Regions from separate parts of the Streptomyces sp. NPDC015532 genome, predicted to be linked through region 3. Evidence: riboswitches for the same ligand, from Rfam matches in the RefSeq annotation. Region 3 holds a riboswitch; each other region holds the start of a gene.
What was found. Region 3 has a riboswitch for cyclic di-AMP ahead of ACF07B_RS14875 (transglycosylase family protein). Riboswitches for the same ligand answer to the same signal wherever they lie in the genome.

Region 1 (5,267 bases), on a different contig from region 3:
CGCGGCGCACCTCCAGCGTGCCGCGCGGCGGCAGCGGCGGCCAGGGCTGGTCCGGGTCGGCCGGGACCTCCAGGCCGAGGAGCTGTCCGGCACGGAGCGCCACCCGGGTGTGCCCCTCGGGCGAGAGGTGCAGCCGGTCACCGTCCCAGGCGCGGCGGTCCTGGATCGTCTTCAGGGACCAGAGGTCGAGGACGGGACAGCCGTAGCGGTCCGCGATGGCACGCACATGTCCGTTGTACGTGGCGATCTTGCCGCGCAGGTGCTTGAGCACGGGGACGCCACGGGTGTCGAAGCCGGTGGTCACCAGGACGGTGCCCACGGCGGAGGTGAGGTCGGCGATCGCGCGCTCGAAGCGTTCCGCGACCTCGTCGGGGTCGGTGCCGGGGCGGATGATGTCGTTGCCGCCGGCGCAGAACGAGACCAGGTCCGGGCCGAGTTCCTTGGCCCTCTGGAGCTGGGTCTCGACGATCTGGTCGAGCAGTTTGCCGCGCACGGCGAGGTTGGTGTAATCGAAGTCGCCTTCGGGCCTGCGGTCCGCGAGAAGTACCGCGAACCGGTCGGCCCAGCCGACGAACGCCCCGTCGGGCCCAGGGTCGCCGACGCCCTCGGTGAAGCTGTCCCCCACCGCCACGTACGACCCGATCACTGATCTGTTGTCACTCTTCGAATCGTCTGCCACATGGAGCATGATTCACCTTTTGATGTGAGCTACGCGACCGTAGGGAAGGGTTGACGACCGGTGAGATAAGCCACTCGCCAAGCATTGGTCAACTCCGGAATAAGGCTTGAGACAAGGGCGTTGGAGCAGCGATCACCCAGAGGCCGTCGCCACGGACGCACCGAAGGCCGGACCCAGGGGATCGTGGGGTCCGGCCTTCGGAGATCTTCCTGCCGTCAGGAGCAGGAGGCGGGGGGTGTCAGCCCACGGCGACACCGTGCGAGCGCAGGTACGCGACCGGGTCGACGTCGGAGCCGTAGTCCGGCGTGGTGCGGATCTCGAAGTGCAGGTGCGGTCCGGTGACGTTGCCCGTCGCGCCGGAGAGACCGATCTGCTGCCCCTCGGTCACGGTCTGCCCCGCGGAGACGGACAGCGACGACATGTGGGCGTACTGGGAGTACTTGCCGTCGGCGTGCTGGATGACGACCTGGTTGCCGTAGGCGCCGCCCCAGCCCGCGGAGACGACCGTGCCCGCGGCTATGGACTTGAGCGTGCTGCCGGTCGGGACCACGAAGTCCACGCCCGTGTGGTAGCCGCTGGACCACATGCTGCCCGCCACCTTGTAACCGGTGCCGACGGAGCTGCTCGCGACCGGCAGGGTGTAGCCGGAAGAGCCGGCGGTGGAAGCGCTGTCGGTGGAAGCGCTGGTGGAGGGGGTCGGGTCGGTGGCCGGGGCCGCCTGGCCGGACTTCGCCGAGGTGGTCGTCCGGGTGGCGGTGTGCGTGGCCGAGTGGGCGACGGCGGCCTTCTTGCCGAGCGACAGCTTCAGACCGGGGTGGATCAGCGACGGGTCGCCGCCGATGGCGGAGCGGTTGTCGGCGTAGATCTTCTTCCAGCCGCCGCTGACGTTCTGCTCGTCGGCGATCTTCGAGAGGTAGTCGCCCGACCTCACCGCGTACGTCTTCGTCGTGGCGGCCTTGGCGGCCTTCTTCACGGGAGCGGCGGTCGCCGCCTTCTCGACATGCTGCGCGACGGCGGTGGCCGGGGTCGCGGCGTGGGCGCCGGTGGCCCCCATCAGGGGCAGCGCGAGTGCGGCGCCACCGGTTCCGGCCACGGCGATCGAGCGGGTGAAACGGAGGGACTTGGGACGGCGGTGCTTACCCTTCGCGGGCATGACGATTTCCTCTCCGGCGCCTGCGGGGTGAGCTGTCGGGTGCGGGCTGGAGATGCCCGGCCGCGCTGCTGCGCGGCTGTACCCCTAGCCTGTTCCGGAAATCGGACCAGGCGCGGAACCTGTGGGTCCCCCGCTCCTGCCGTGTACGGGTGAGTGTGCGGATTCCGGGCGGCGGCAGGATTGGGCGTCCGTCCGGATTGAGGCAGAACGTAAGCGACATGAGAGCGCGTCGACAACTATGTGCGGTTTCTGTGCGCTCGCCTTTCTTGATCCATGCGGAAACCGCCGTCACCCTCCGTGGAGTGACGATCTTCCGGCCCTCTCAACCCCCGGGAAAGTGACCGGTGTTGAGATAGGAGGACGGCAACGCATCGTCACGAATATGACGCTCCTCACGCGACTCGGCCCAGGGCGCCCTATTCCAGGGCTAGTTGTCACTAAGGTGCCTATTCGGACAGAACAGACAGATGCAGCATCGGCGGATATCCATCACATCCGGACCCCTGGTCGAAATGGCGCACATAACGGAGCACGCCAATGCCGCTTTTCATCGCAATTGCCCCATGAGGCCGAAGCGGCCGGGGGTACGCGATCGACCCGCCCCGTCATTCGAACAATCATTCGACACCGGGCGGCGCAAAGTGCCGTCTCCAGGGCGTTCCGTCCGGAAGGGGTCGCCTGTGGACAACTCATTGCCCGAGGAACCCATGTCGTATCGTCGAGAGCGCGAGCCGGTACAACTGCCGACGAGCGGCGCCGAGTCCAGCCCGGCGACGCCGGCGGCCGAATGGGAGGAGCCCCCGTGACGCAGCAGGTCCCGTCGACCGAGCCCGAGCTCGGCGGAGTGCGTAACTTCCGCGACGTGGGCGGACTGCCCACCGTGGACGGCCGGCGTGTGCGTCATGGGCACCTGTTCCGCAGCGGCCACCTCGCCCACGCCACGGAGGAGGACGCCGCGTTCCTCTCGTCCCTGGGACTCCACACGATCTTCGACTTCCGCAACGCCGCGGACCAGAAGCTGGAGGGCCCGGACGTCGAACTGCCGGGCGTGCGGAACGTGAACCTCCCGCTGAGCGACCCGGCGGACGGCAGCGAGTTCTGGAAGATGGTCCGCGACGGCGATCTCGACCAGTTGCGCGCGATTCTCGGCGACGGCAAGGGCGAGAACCGGATGATCAACTCCTACCGCACGATCATCAAGGAGCGCACGGCCGAACACTCCGAGGTCCTGCGCTCGCTGGCCGACGACAGCGTGCCCGCGCTGATGCACTGCGCGGCGGGCAAGGACCGCGCCGGGCTGTCCATCGCGGTCACCCTGCTCGCCCTCGGCGTCGAGCGCGAGGCGATCGTGGCCGACTACCTGGAGTCGAACGCCGCCCACCGCCGTTACAAGGTGCACCGCAACGGCTCCTCGGCCGGTGCCTACTCCCCCGAGGTGATGGAACTGCTCAGCCCGCTGTTCGACGCGCGGGCCGCGTATCTGACAGCCGCCTTCGAGACCATCGAGGAGACCTGGGGCAGCGTCGAGGTCTATCTGGAGCAGGGACTGGGACTGACGCCGGAGCTGCGGGACCGCCTGCGCGGGCGGCTCCTGGACTGAGCCGCCCGCCGGGACCGGGCCCCTACTGGTTCTGCGCGCCCAGCGTGAAGAGCAGGTAGATGAAGGCCGCGAACAGATGGCCGACGGCGACGTAGATGATCAGCCGCACCCACAGAGCGCGCGGGAACCTGTCCTCCATGGAGCGGTGGCGTTCTGTGGGTTCGGTCATGACGTCTCTCCCGAGGTGGGGTGGCCGGTCGCCGGCCCGAGGCACAGCGCGGCGACGGGGCTCTGCAGCAGGGTGTGTACGAAGAGGAGCTCGGCTCCGTCGCGCTCGGCGGCGGCGATGCGGTGCGGGGTCAGCGAGTCGAAGTGGGCGCTGTCTCCCGGCGCGAGGACGTGCGCTGTGTCCCCGAGGCGCAGACTGAGCCGCCCCCCAAGGACGTACAGCCACTCCTCGCCCGGGTGGACGCGCACGATGTCGCCCTGCGAACCGTACGGGACGTGCACGCGCAGCGCCTGCATGCCGCGGGCCGCGGCGCCCGCCTGCCAGTAGGTCCAGCCCCCCGCCGGGGCCGCTTCCATGTCGGCGGCCCGTACGATCGCGTCACGGTCGGGGACCGCCTCGCCGAGCAGTTCCGAAACCGTCGTACCGTAGACACGCGCGAGCGTGAGCAGCATCGGCAGCGAGGGCTGGCGCTGCCCGGTCTCCAGCCGGGAAAGATGGGCGGGCGAGAGTCCGGCCGCGCGGGCGGCGGCCTCCAGCGTGAGGGAGGCGCTGCGGCGCAGGGCGCGGAGCCGGGGCGCCACGGCGTGCAGCTCGGCGGACGGCTCGTCGGCCGTCCCTGGGTCGGCGGGGCTCATAGGACCATTGAGCCAAACAATTGCCTCTGGGGCAATTTTCTTGCCCCAGAGGCAAAATGCCTGGCCGGACACGCTCCACCATGCCCGACCGCGCCGGGGCCGCCTCGCCGGCCGCACCCGCGAGGCCTCGCGGCGGCGCGCCGGTCCGGCCGGGTCTCAGCGGTTCGCCACCGCCTGCTTCACCAGCGTCTTCCCGAAGTCCCACATCAGCCCGCCGCCGTTGTGCGCGTCCTCCATCACCGCGGTGAAGGCCTCCACGAACCGGTCGACGTCCCGCTCGTCGATGACCAGCGGCGGGATCAGCTTGATCACCTCCAGGTGGTCGCCGGAGACCTGGGTGAGGATGCGGTGCCGCTGGAGCAGCGGGACGACGACCATCTGCGCGAACAGGCCCTTGCGCGCGGCCTGGAGCATGGTCCAGCGACCGCGTAGCTTGAGCGAGGCGGGCCGGCCGAACTCGATGCCGATCATCAGTCCCCGCCCGCGCACCTCGCTGAGCAGTTCGTAGCGGTCGACCAGGGCAGCCAGCCGGGACTTGAGCAGTTCTCCGGTGACGCGCGCGTTCGCGACGATCTGTTCGTTCTCCATCACGGAGAGCACCGCGAGACCCGCCGCCATGGCCTGCGCGTTGGAGCCGAAGCTCGCGGAGTGCACGAGGACCCGGTCCATGGAGGAGTAGACCTTCTTGAAGATCCAGTCCTTTCCGAGGGTCGCGCCCACCGGCACATAGCCGCCGGAGAGCGCCTTGGCGACACACACCAGGTCCGGTTCGACACCCTCCTCGTGCTGGTAGGCGTAGAAGTCCCCGGTCCGGCCGAGGCCGGTCTGCACCTCGTCCGCGACGAGCAGTGCCTTGTGCCGGTGCAGCAGCTCCTGGGCGGCGCGCAGATATCCGGGCGGGGACGCGTGGACGCCCTTGCCCTGGATGGGTTCCACGATGAGCGCGGCGACGTCGCCCTTCTTCAACTCCCTTTCCAGGGCGTCGAGATCGCCGAGCGGCACGGCCGTGTCGGGCAGCAGCGGTGCGAAGC
Region 2 (5,267 bases), 460 kb from region 3:
GGGTCGCCGGCCGGGTCGGTCAGGGAGAACACGCCGTACGGCAGGTTGTGCGGGCCGAAGGGGTCGCCCTCGGGGACATCGAAGGGGGGCATCGGTTGGTGCCTCGCTTTCGGATTCGTACTCGCCATGTGATCCATGCGTTCCACGCGTTTCATGTGGTCGGGGCACACGTTACGGGGGAGTGTCCCCACTGCGGCAGGGCCTAAAGGGTTTGCAATGTCCGTATTGGTCCCGCACTGAGCCGGAGATCGGTGGTCCGTGGGTGCGTCGAAGCCGGACGACGGGTGCCGTTCCTCGGTTCGGTGGCCGCGCTTCACCGGCCTGCCCGCGCCTGCCCGAGGCCGTTCCGGGGTTGCCTCGTTCGGTTCTGTGGCGCGCCGCTCATAGGGGGTGGGGTTCATCGCTGCCCCGCCCAACGGGCATGCCCGCGGCCGGACTTGCCGATGCCAGGCCCCGATGGCCGGCGTGGTGTGTGCGGCGACCGAGGTGGCCTGATGGCTAGTTGGCCTTGATGCAGGGGGTGTTGGGGAGTTGTGGTCGGTCGTGTGCGGGAAAGTCGGTGTGGACGGAAGTGGAGCCTGGGTGATCCGAAGCGGTCGCAACGCGCTTACCACCGTGCGGTGAACGGCGATGCTGACGGGATACCGGACGTCGTCCGGTTCAGGCCGGGCCGATGAGTCGTTCGATCCGTATTCTTCGGATCATGGCCGCTCCGACTGCATATTCACTCATCGCCACTGACCTGGACGGAACGCTGCTGCGCGGCGACGACACCCTCTCCGACCGGTCACGCGCCGCGTTGGCGAAGGTGACCCAGGCGGGTGCCCGGCATCTCGTGGTCACGGGCCGACCCGCACCGCGTGTGCGACCGCTTCTCGATGAACTCGGCGGCGAGGGACTGGCGGTGTGCGGGCAGGGGGCGCAGCTGTACGACGCCGGCACGGACCGCATGCTGTGGTCGGTGACCCTGGACAGGGAACTGGCGGAGACGGCGCTCGGCAAGATCGAGGCGGAGGTCGGGCTGCTGTACGCGGCGGTCGACCAGGACGGCGTGGACGGGCTGACGCTCATCGAGCCGGGCTATGTCATGCCGCATCCGACGCTGCCGGCGGTGCGGGTGCCGCGCCGGGACGACCTCTGGGCGGAGCCGATCAGCAAGGTGTTGCTCCGTCACCCCTCTTTGTCCGACGACGAGTTGGCGTCGGCGGCACGGGGAGTGGTCGGTTCGCTGGCGACGGTCACCATGTCCGGTCCCGGCACCGTCGAACTCCAGCCATGCGGGGTGACCAAGGCGACCGGACTGGCTCTCGCCGCGGCGCACCTCGGGCTCACCCCGGACGCCACGCTCGCGTTCGGTGACATGCCCAATGACATCCCGATGTTCGACTGGGCGGCCCGCGGTGTGGCGATGGCCAACGCCCATCCGGAACTGAAGGCGGTCGCCGACGAGATCACCCTGTCGAACGAGGACGACGGGATCGCGGTCGTGCTGGAGCGCCTCTTCGGCTTCTGACAAATCCCGTCTGCCCGGCGAGGCCAAAGGCCCCAGCGGTGCGGAGTGCGGCAGCGAGGCTCGCTGCCGCACTCGCGGACCCGCTTCCGCCGGCATGTTCGGAGCGCAGCCGGTGACGCGACCGCAACGCACCCGCCGACGGGCCGGGAGGGCGCCGTCGGCGGGTGCGGATGAAGACGTGGTGCGCGGTGCGGGGTGCGCGGTGCGGGGTGCGATCAGTAGGCGCCGTTGACGTTGTCCATCGAGCCGTACTTGTCGGCCGCGTAGTTGCAGGCCGCGGTGATGTTGGCGACCGGGTCGTAGATGTTCCACGACGTGCCGGCCACGTGGTACGCCTGGAACGTGGGGTCGATCACCTGGAGCAGGCCCTTGGAGGGGATGCCCGCGGCGGCGTTGGAGTCCCAGTTGTTGATGGCGTTGGGGTTGCCGGAGGACTCGCGGATCACGTTGCGGTGGATGCCGTCGTAGCTGCCCGGGATGCCGGCCTTGGCCATGACGTCCAGGGATTCCTTGATCCAGCCGTCGAGGTTGTTGGCGTACGTCTTGGCGGCGGCCTGGGTGACGGTGGTCGCCTTGGACTTGGCGACGGCGGTGGTCGCCTTGGCCGTGGTGCTGACGGTCGTCGACTTCAGCGTCTTCGTGCCCACGGTCAGCTTCAGGCCCGGACGGAGCAGGGCGGGGTTGTCACCGATGACCGCGCGGTTCGCCGCGTACAGCTTCTTCCAGCCGCCGCTCTTGGGGTACTTCTGCGCCACCTTGGACAGCGTGTCGCCGGCGACCACCTTGTAGGTGACGAGCTGCACGTTGGGGACCACCGCGGTGTGTGCGGCCTGCGGGGCCTGGGCCGGGGTGGCGGCGCTGGCGCCGGTCGCGCTCACGAGCGGGAGGGCGAGGGCGAGACCGCCCGTTCCGGCGGCGATCATGCCCCGGGTGATGACGTTGGTCTTCATGCGGCTGTGCTTGCCTCGTACGGGCATGACGAAAGTCCTCTCCGACGCCTGCGAGGTGAGCTGTCGGGTTCGGGCGGGAGATGCCCGGCCGCGCTGTGAGCGCGGCTTCACCCCAAGCCGGTCCGGTGTGCCCGGATCGGCGGCTTACCTGTGGTTCCCCCGCTCCTGCCGTGCGTGGGTCGATGGGTTGCCGGGCGGCGGCAGGATTCGGCGATCCGCCCGGGGTCGACCAGAACGTATGCGAGAGCACATGTCCGAAACAAGATGAGATTTGACCGCGAAGATCGCTTTCTCCTGGTTGATGCGCGGGTAAAAAGTCCGATTGCGCCGGAATTGGATCCTCAACTTGCCTTTGGCAAACGGGTTGGGCCGGGAGGGGTGCGCGTCGGGGGCCGACCTCGCCGGTGACTCAACTCACCAGACCAAAGAGCATCAAGGCGTCATGAGGGGGTAATTCGGGCATTGCGCTTGTGGTGGGAGTCGCCGCCGAGCCCTTCGCGGGGCGCCGAGCGGCCCTTGATGCGGCGGGAATTGTGGCGCGGGACACATGGGGGACGTGGCCGTCCGGCGGTGGGAGCGCCGCGTCTGCGCGAGCCAGAGCCGCCCGGACGCGAGCCAGAGCCGCCCGGACGCGAGCCGAAGCTGCCCGAGGACGCGAGCCGGACCCGGGCCGGTGGCCGGTGAAGTGCGCCTCGCGTCAACGGTGTTCGCCACGCGAGCCACACGCCACTGACCTGCCGCTGTACCGGCGCCGTCCTGTCGCTGTCCGGCCTCTGTCCGGCGCGCGGCGATACGCCGGCGCTCGCGCCGTGAGCGCGTCACGCCGGCCCGGGCATGGGGTGCGCGGGGGTCCGGGGGAGTGAACTCCCGTGCCCGTGAGCCCAGTCAGCCGGCTGTGCGCGGGATGCGCTTCTCCCAGGTCCGGTGGAAGACGACCTCGTCCCCGTCCTTGCAGACGAGCTCGTCGGTCGTGACGAAGTCCTGTGCGTCGCAGGTGACGGCGGAGACCGTCTCGACGCGGGCGTCCCACGGCAGGTCCGGGCGGTGCAGCCGGATCGACCAGGTGGAGTGGGCGCGGGCGGACAGCGGGTCCGTGGCGTCGATCGTGTACGTCTCCCGGGCGTCCTCCGTGCATTCGAGGCCGTCGGGGTACACGCGGGTGCCGCCGCGCCCCGGGTTCTCCTCCAGGCGCCAGGTCTGCGCGGCCACGTCGCGCAGGACCAGACGTCGGGGGCGCGGCTCGTCCAGGGTCGCGGAGACGGTCACGCCGAGGGGCTCGAACTGCTCCGGTTCCTCGAAGGCGACCGAGGGGTCCGACTCCGTTGCCCGTACCGGGAGTTCCAGGACGCTGCCGATCGGCTCCAGGGTGAAGCCCGCCTCCGAGCCCGGCTGGGGCCAGATCCAGGGCCAGTACGCGGAGGAGACGCCCAGCCGGATCCGGTGGCCCGCCGGGAACGCGTAGCCGATGGCGTTCAGGTCGAACACCACGTTCTCCGTGGTGCCCGGTTCCCAGGGGACCGCCCGGTCGGGGCCCTGGCGCGCCGAGAGGTTCAGGGCGCCGCGGGTGACGAGCGTGGACGCTCCGTCCGGGGCCACGTCGCACAGCCGGGCGATCACCTGGCCCCTGGGCGCCGCGGACGTCAGCCGCAGATTGACCCGGGGGCGGCCCAGCACCCAGATGTCCTCCGGCACCTCGAACTCGAAGCAGGCCGACCGTGCGTCCTCCTCCCGTTGGTCCGGCGGCAGGTCGGCCTCGTCGCCGGAAGGGGACAGCCGGCCCGCGTCGACCCCCGTGTGCTGCGGGGACCGCACCGGCAGCGGGGCGCCTTGGAGCGCGTACGCGACCGGGGTCACCGAGGGGGAGGGCCAGGCCGGGTCGCCCACCCAGCGGCCGGGGATCCGCGCGTACACCGTCGCCGGAGGGTGCGCGTCCATCACGTACGAGCGCAGCAGGGGGACGGAGAGCGCGTCCGTCTCCTTGTCCTTGAGCCAGTGGTCCCACCAGCGCAGCGTCTCCTGGAGGAAGCCGATCGCCGGGCCCGGCGGCAGGCTCCGGTCCGGGTACTGGCGGGACCAGGGGCCGATGAGACCTCGTACGCGATCCGGTGGCAGGTTCCGCACCAGACGCAGCACCGTGTCGCGGTGCGGGTCGTGCCAGCCGCCGACCGCGAGGACCGCGGCGCGGATGGCCCCGTACTCCTCGCGGACGCTGCCGTGGCGCCAGTACGCGTCCCTGGTCTGGTGCGCCAGCCAGGTGTGCGCGGCGGGGCCGACCGCCTCCAGTCGCTTCTCCCACATGTCCCGCCACATGCCCTCGCCCACGTGCGCGGGGTCCGGCGGGCGGGCGGCGAAGGCGAGCAGTCGGGCCGACCGGGCGTGCGTGTCGACGGCGAGGACGGAACCTCCCGCGTGGTGCGCGTCGTTGTCATAGAGGTCGTCGGTCGAGCAGACCGTGACGATCGCCTTGAGCGGCTCGGGCGCGCGGGCCGCGATCCGGAGGGAGCCGAAACCGCCCCACGCGATCCCGAACATGCCGACCCGGCCGGAGCACCAGGGCTGGGCCGCCAGCCAGGAGACCACCTCCACCCCGTCGTCCGGCTCGGTCCCCACGTCCTCGTCCCCCGGCAGTCCCTCCGAATTGCCGTGGCCGCGCACGTCCACGCGGACGGAGGCGTAGCCGTGCCCGGCGTACCAGGGGTGGCGCTGCTGGTCGCGCGGGGCCGTCCAGTCGGTCAGGCGGTACGGGAGGTACTCCAGGAGCGCCGGTACGGGCTCCTCGGTCAGCGGCCGCCAGATCCGGGCGT
Region 3 (5,267 bases):
TGGTGACGTCCTCGGTCTCGCCGGAGCGGTGGGACATCATGCACTTGAAGCCGTTGCGCTGGGCCAGCTCGACGGCGTCCAGGGTCTCGGTCAGCGAGCCGATCTGGTTGACCTTGACGAGCAGGGCGTTGGCGGAGCCCTCCTCGATGCCGCGGGCCAGGCGCTCCGGGTTGGTGACGAAGAGGTCGTCGCCGACGATCTGGACCTTGTCGCCCAGCTGGTCGGTGATGACCTTCCAGCCGGCCCAGTCGTCCTCGTACAGCGGGTCCTCGATGGAGACGAGCGGGTACGCCGCGACGAGCTCGGCGTAGTACTCGGTCATCTCGGCGGCGGAGCGCTCCTTGCCCTCGAAGGTGTAGACGCCGTCCTTGTAGAACTCGGAGGCGGCGACGTCGAGGGCGAGGGCGATCTGCTCGCCGGGGGTGTAACCGGCCTCCTTGATGGCCTCGAGGATGAGGTCGAGGGCGGCGCGGTTGGACTCCAGGTTCGGGGCGAAGCCGCCCTCGTCGCCGAGGCCGGTGGACAGACCCTTGGTCTTCAGCACCTTCTTGAGGGTGTGGTAGACCTCGGCGCCCCAGCGCAGGGCCTCGGAGAAGGACTCCGCGCCGATCGGGGCGATCATGAACTCCTGGATGTCCACGTTGGAGTCGGCGTGCGAGCCGCCGTTCAGGATGTTCATCATCGGAACGGGCAGCAGGTGCGCGTTCGGGCCGCCCAGGTAGCGGAAGAGCGGCAGGTCGGACGCCTCGGAAGCGGCGTGCGCGACGGCGAGCGAGACGCCGAGGATGGCGTTGGCGCCGAGCGAGCCCTTGTTGTCGGTGGCGTCCAGGTCGAACATCGCCTGGTCGATCAGGCGCTGCTCGGTGGCGTCGTAGCCGACGAGCTCCGGGCCGATCTGCTCGATGACGGCGAGGACGGCCTTCTCGACACCCTTGCCCTGGTAGCGGTTGGGGTCACCGTCGCGAAGCTCGATGGCCTCGAAGGCTCCGGTGGAGGCGCCGGACGGAACGGCGGCACGACCCGTGCTGCCGTCGTCGAGGCCGACCTCGACCTCGACCGTGGGGTTGCCTCGGGAGTCCAGGATTTCCCGGGCTACGACGACGTCGATGGACGGCACGAGCATCTCCTTATTGGGATGTGACGCGGGTACGCAGGACTCGGCAGCCCTGCGGGATGAGCCTAACCGGCCCACGGGGATCGGCCAGCCGATCGACCACCCCTTGAGCGGAACCGAGCGTACACATTGTTCCTGAACGGAACAAAAAAGGAAATGAAAAACCCCGCTCCGGCGCGTGCGGGGGAACACGCGCCGGAGCGGGGAGCCCGTGGGGACGGGGACCCTCACCGGGCCTTTCCCAAAAAGACCCGGTTCGGAAGGGGAACTGTCGTGCGTCTCGTACGCGAGCCGGAATCCGGCCCGGGAGCGAGCGCGCGCCGCCCGAGAGATGGTCGCCCTCCGCCGAAGGCGACCACACGGCACCGGCGCGCCGCGGCACTCAGCGCAGGTGCAGCTGCTGGCCCGGGTAGATGAAGTCGGCGTCGGCGACGATGTCCTTGTTCAGCTTGAACAGCTTCTGCCAGCCGCCCTTGACGTGCTTCTTCTCGGCGATCGAGCTGAGGGTGTCGCCCTTGACGACCTTGTACTCGCCGTCACCCTTCTTGACCTTCTTGCCGGTCGGGGTGGTGACGGTCTTCTGGGCGGCGGGGCGCTCCGCGGAACGGGAGGCGGGCTGCTCCGTCGTCCGGGTGGCGGGGGCGCTCTGCGAGCCGCTGGACGTGGAGGGGGCCGAGGGGGCCGCCGGGGCGGAGCCGCCGCCGTACGCGGCGCTCGACAGGCCCACGCCGCAGGTCGGCCAGGCGCCCTTGCCCTGTCCGGCGAGGACCTTCTCGCCGATGGCGATCTGCTGCGACTTCGAGGCCTGGTCGGCGGTGGAGGCGTAGGCGGTGCCGCCGTACGCGGCCCAGGTGGAGGACGAGAACTGGAGTCCGCCGTAGTAGCCGTTGCCGGTGTTGATCGACCAGTTGCCGCCGGCCTCGCACTGGGCGACGGCGTCCCACTCGGAGGCGGTGGCGGCGGAGGCGTTGCCGGCCGCCATCAGCGGAGCGGCGATGGCGACGCCGGTGACACCGGCGAGCGTGGCGACGCGGGTGGCCTTGTTCGGGCGGCGGTGCTTGCCCTTGCTGGAGAACAGCATGGAGAGATCCCCTCACCGACGCCTGCGAGGTGAGCTGTCGGGTTCGGGCCGGTTGAGTTGCCCGGCCGCGTTCCTTCGGTCCTGTCTCCAGGACGTCCGGCACGCGGCTTCACCCCAAGCCGTTCCCGGGTGTCTCTCAACTCCCGGGCCCGGCACTTACCTTGGGTCCCCCGCTCCTGCCTACGGCGCATGACGCGACGACTGTTCCCGTACGGCCGCTGGCAGGATTCGGCGTTGCGACCGTCGGAGCCCGCTGTGGCGAGCGGTCACGACCGTAAGCAGTCGATCGCCGGAAATTCAAAGACGATCAGGGCTTCTGAGACCCATCTCTCACTTGCGCCAAATGGGACATTCCACAGCGAACCATGACGCGAACTCCCGCTACTTTTGCACCGTTTCGGCCGTGTCCGCAATGCTCCGACCAGGTACGACGAGGCCGGGACCGCTGTCGGTCGGCGCCGTGTCCGCGGCGGGCAGGTCGGCCCAGCCGCCGTCGAGGCCCAGCTCGTCGGAAACCTTCCAGAGGTTGTCGATGACGTCCGCGACGTACGCGGTGTCCTCGGCGGCGCTCGCGGCATGCCGCCCGGCGGTGCTGTCGGCGCGGCCGGTCGCGCTCTCCGCGGCATCCCCGCCGCGGTGCCGCCCGGTGCCGGTGCTCGGGGCGTCGGAGGGGCTCGAAGAAGCCTCCTTCTGGCCCGGCTTGGCCGATTCGCCACCCTTGCCGGTCGCCGTGTCCGAGCCGTCGGAGCTCTGCGAGGCGCTGGGCTCCGCGGTACTGCCGGCCGCGTCCGAGGAGTCATCAGAACCGGACGAAGCAGACGAATCATCCGAAGGTGACGCACTGGGCGCCGTCGCCAGGCCGGACGAAACATACGAACCGGACTCGTCCTCGCCGTTCGAGGAATCGCCGGCCACGCCCGTGTCGACGCTGACGCCGGCCGAGTCCTTGCTGAGACCCGAGAGCGGCCCACAGGTCGGCCAGGCCGCGAGGCCCTTGGCGGCGAGCACCTTCTCGGCGACGGCTATCTGCTGCGAGCGGCTGGCCTGGTCCGCCCTCGGGGCGTAGTCGAGGCCGCCGTGCGCCTCCCAGTTCTCCTGGTCGAGCTGAAGGCCGCCGTAGTACCCGTTGCTCTGGTCGGCGCTCCACGCGCCACCGCTCTCGCACTGTGCCACCCGGTCCCAGGTGGTTCCGTCGGCCGCACTCGCGCTCGCCGCCGCGAGCAGCGGGATGACGATCGCCGATCCGGTCACCCCTGCGGCGACGATGAGTGCCGGGGCCTGACGAGGGCGACGGTGACGGCCGTTCCCGGAGAGCATACGAAGGCCTTTCGAGTGACAGCGGGGAATACCGCGGCCCCTGTGAACCAAGAAGCGCAGGCGCCGCGTTGATGGGTGAAGGTAGTCGCACTCGAACGCTGGTTACAAGTCGATGCAGTACAGATCACGCGAAGATCACAGATTTGATGGAGCATCATGTTCCGCTAGCCGCAAGGGCACTCCTTCCGGTATGCGGAAGAACCCCTTCGGCGAGGATGCCGAAGGGTCACCGATGGGCCGGTCCAGGCCTATTTGACCGGGGTGAACTCCACCGGAAGTGTGCGCAATCCACGCATAATGAGACCTCCACGCCAGCGCAAATCGGCCGATTCTCCGGCGAGTTGGATGTCCGGCAGTCGGCCGAGGAGCGTACCGAGCGCGGTCTGGCCCTCCAGCCGGGCGAGCGGCGCGCCCAGGCAGTAGTGGATGCCGTGGCCGTAGCCCAAGTGCTGAAGGTCACGTCGTGCGAGATCGAGCGTGTCCGGCTGTTCGAAACGTTCGGGGTCACGGTCCGCGGCCGCGAGCACCACGAGCACGGGGTCGCCGGCCGCGATGTCCTGCCCGCCGATCCGCACGTCCTCGGTGGCGAACCGCCAGGTGGCCAGTTCCACGGGGCCGTCGTAGCGCAGGAGTTCCTCGACACCCGTCTCCAGCAGCCCGTGCTCCCCGGCCGCGAGGGAGGCCTGGAGACGCTCCCGCTGCCCGGGATGGGTGAGCAGGGCGTGCATCCCGTTCCCGATGAGATTGACCGTGGTCTCGAACCCGGCGAAGAGCAGGATGAAGGCCATGGCGGCGGCCTCGTTCTCGGTGAGGTGCTCGCCGTGGTCGGAGGCGCGGATGAGCCCGGAGATGAGGTCCTCGCCCGGTGCGGGCTCCGCGGTCAGCGCCTCACGCTTGCGGTGGATGAGCTCGGCGAGATACGCGCGCATCTTCTTCACGGACCGGGCGACCCCGCCCCTCGGCCCGCCGCCGTGCCGGATCATCATGCCCGCCCAGTCCCGGAAGTCGTCCTGGTCCTCGCGCGGGACGCCGAGCAGGTCGCAGATGGCGTAGATGGGGAGCGGGAAGGCGAACTCGTGGATGAGGTCCGCGGAACCCCGGGCCGCGAACCCGGCGATGAGCTGATCCGTCAGCTCCTGCACCCGCGGGGCGAACTCGGCCACGCGCCGCGGCGTGAACGCCTTGCTGACGAGCCGCCGCAGCCGGGTGTGGTCCGGCGGGTCGATGTTCAGCAGATGCGTCATGAGCTCGGCCTTGCGCTCCCCGGGGATCCCGGTCCGGCCCCTCGCGTGCGCGGGCTCGTCGTGATGCGCGGGATTCTTGGACAGCCGCTGGTCGGCGAGCGTCTGTCTGGCGTCGGCGTACCGCGTGACGAGCCAGGCCTCCACCCCGCTGGGCAGCCGGGTGCGGTGCACGGGCGCGTTCTCCCTGAGCCAGGCGTAGGCCGGGTAGGGGTCGGTGGCGAACTCCCAGGTGAAGAGTTCGGGGGCGGCGCTGGCGGAGGCTTCGTACTCGGTCACTCCTCGACCGTATCCGCAGGAGGCGGCGCCCCCCGGCCGCCCGGCGACCGGACGCCCCCCGTCGCGCGCGGCGGCGCGGAGAGCCCCTGCCGCCCGGTTCGCCCCGGACCGTCCGGACATGGCCGGCTGTTTGACCTCGGCGCCCGGCACCTTCCTACTTCCTGCCGTGGACCCCGAAATACTCAGATCCAGCTTCGCGGTCGTGGAACGACGGGCCGAGTTCGCGGTCAAGTAC

Region 1: linked by a shared signal. The riboswitch ahead of ACF07B_RS14220 (peptidoglycan DD-metalloendopeptidase family protein) and the one ahead of ACF07B_RS14875 (transglycosylase family protein) in region 3 are both predicted to bind cyclic di-AMP.
Region 2: linked by a shared signal. The riboswitch ahead of ACF07B_RS16935 (transglycosylase SLT domain-containing protein) and the one ahead of ACF07B_RS14875 (transglycosylase family protein) in region 3 are both predicted to bind cyclic di-AMP.

The regions. Positions count from the first base shown of each region.
Region 1 is NZ_JBIBSY010000003.1:662,390-667,656, reverse strand. It holds gene ACF07B_RS14225 (SGNH/GDSL hydrolase family protein) at 1-646, opposite strand, end outside; gene ACF07B_RS14220 (peptidoglycan DD-metalloendopeptidase family protein) at 918-1,832, opposite strand; cyclic di-AMP (ydaO/yuaA leader) riboswitch at 1,837-1,994, opposite strand; gene ACF07B_RS14215 (tyrosine-protein phosphatase) at 2,635-3,432, shown strand; gene ACF07B_RS14210 (DUF6126 family protein) at 3,455-3,571, opposite strand; gene ACF07B_RS14205 (helix-turn-helix domain-containing protein) at 3,598-4,236, opposite strand; gene ACF07B_RS14200 (aspartate aminotransferase family protein) at 4,393-5,267, opposite strand, start outside.
Region 2 is NZ_JBIBSY010000004.1:551,419-556,685, reverse strand. It holds gene fahA (fumarylacetoacetase) at 1-92, opposite strand, end outside; gene ACF07B_RS16940 (HAD family hydrolase) at 704-1,513, shown strand; gene ACF07B_RS16935 (transglycosylase SLT domain-containing protein) at 1,729-2,490, opposite strand; cyclic di-AMP (ydaO/yuaA leader) riboswitch at 2,496-2,654, opposite strand; gene ACF07B_RS16930 (CocE/NonD family hydrolase) at 3,349-5,267, opposite strand, start outside.
Region 3 is NZ_JBIBSY010000004.1:91,823-97,089, forward strand. It holds gene eno (phosphopyruvate hydratase) at 1-1,123, opposite strand, end outside; gene ACF07B_RS14875 (transglycosylase family protein) at 1,497-2,195, opposite strand; cyclic di-AMP (ydaO/yuaA leader) riboswitch at 2,200-2,393, opposite strand; gene ACF07B_RS14880 (transglycosylase family protein) at 2,577-3,446, opposite strand; gene ACF07B_RS14885 (cytochrome P450) at 3,761-5,032, opposite strand; gene ACF07B_RS14890 (globin domain-containing protein) at 5,235-5,267, shown strand, end outside.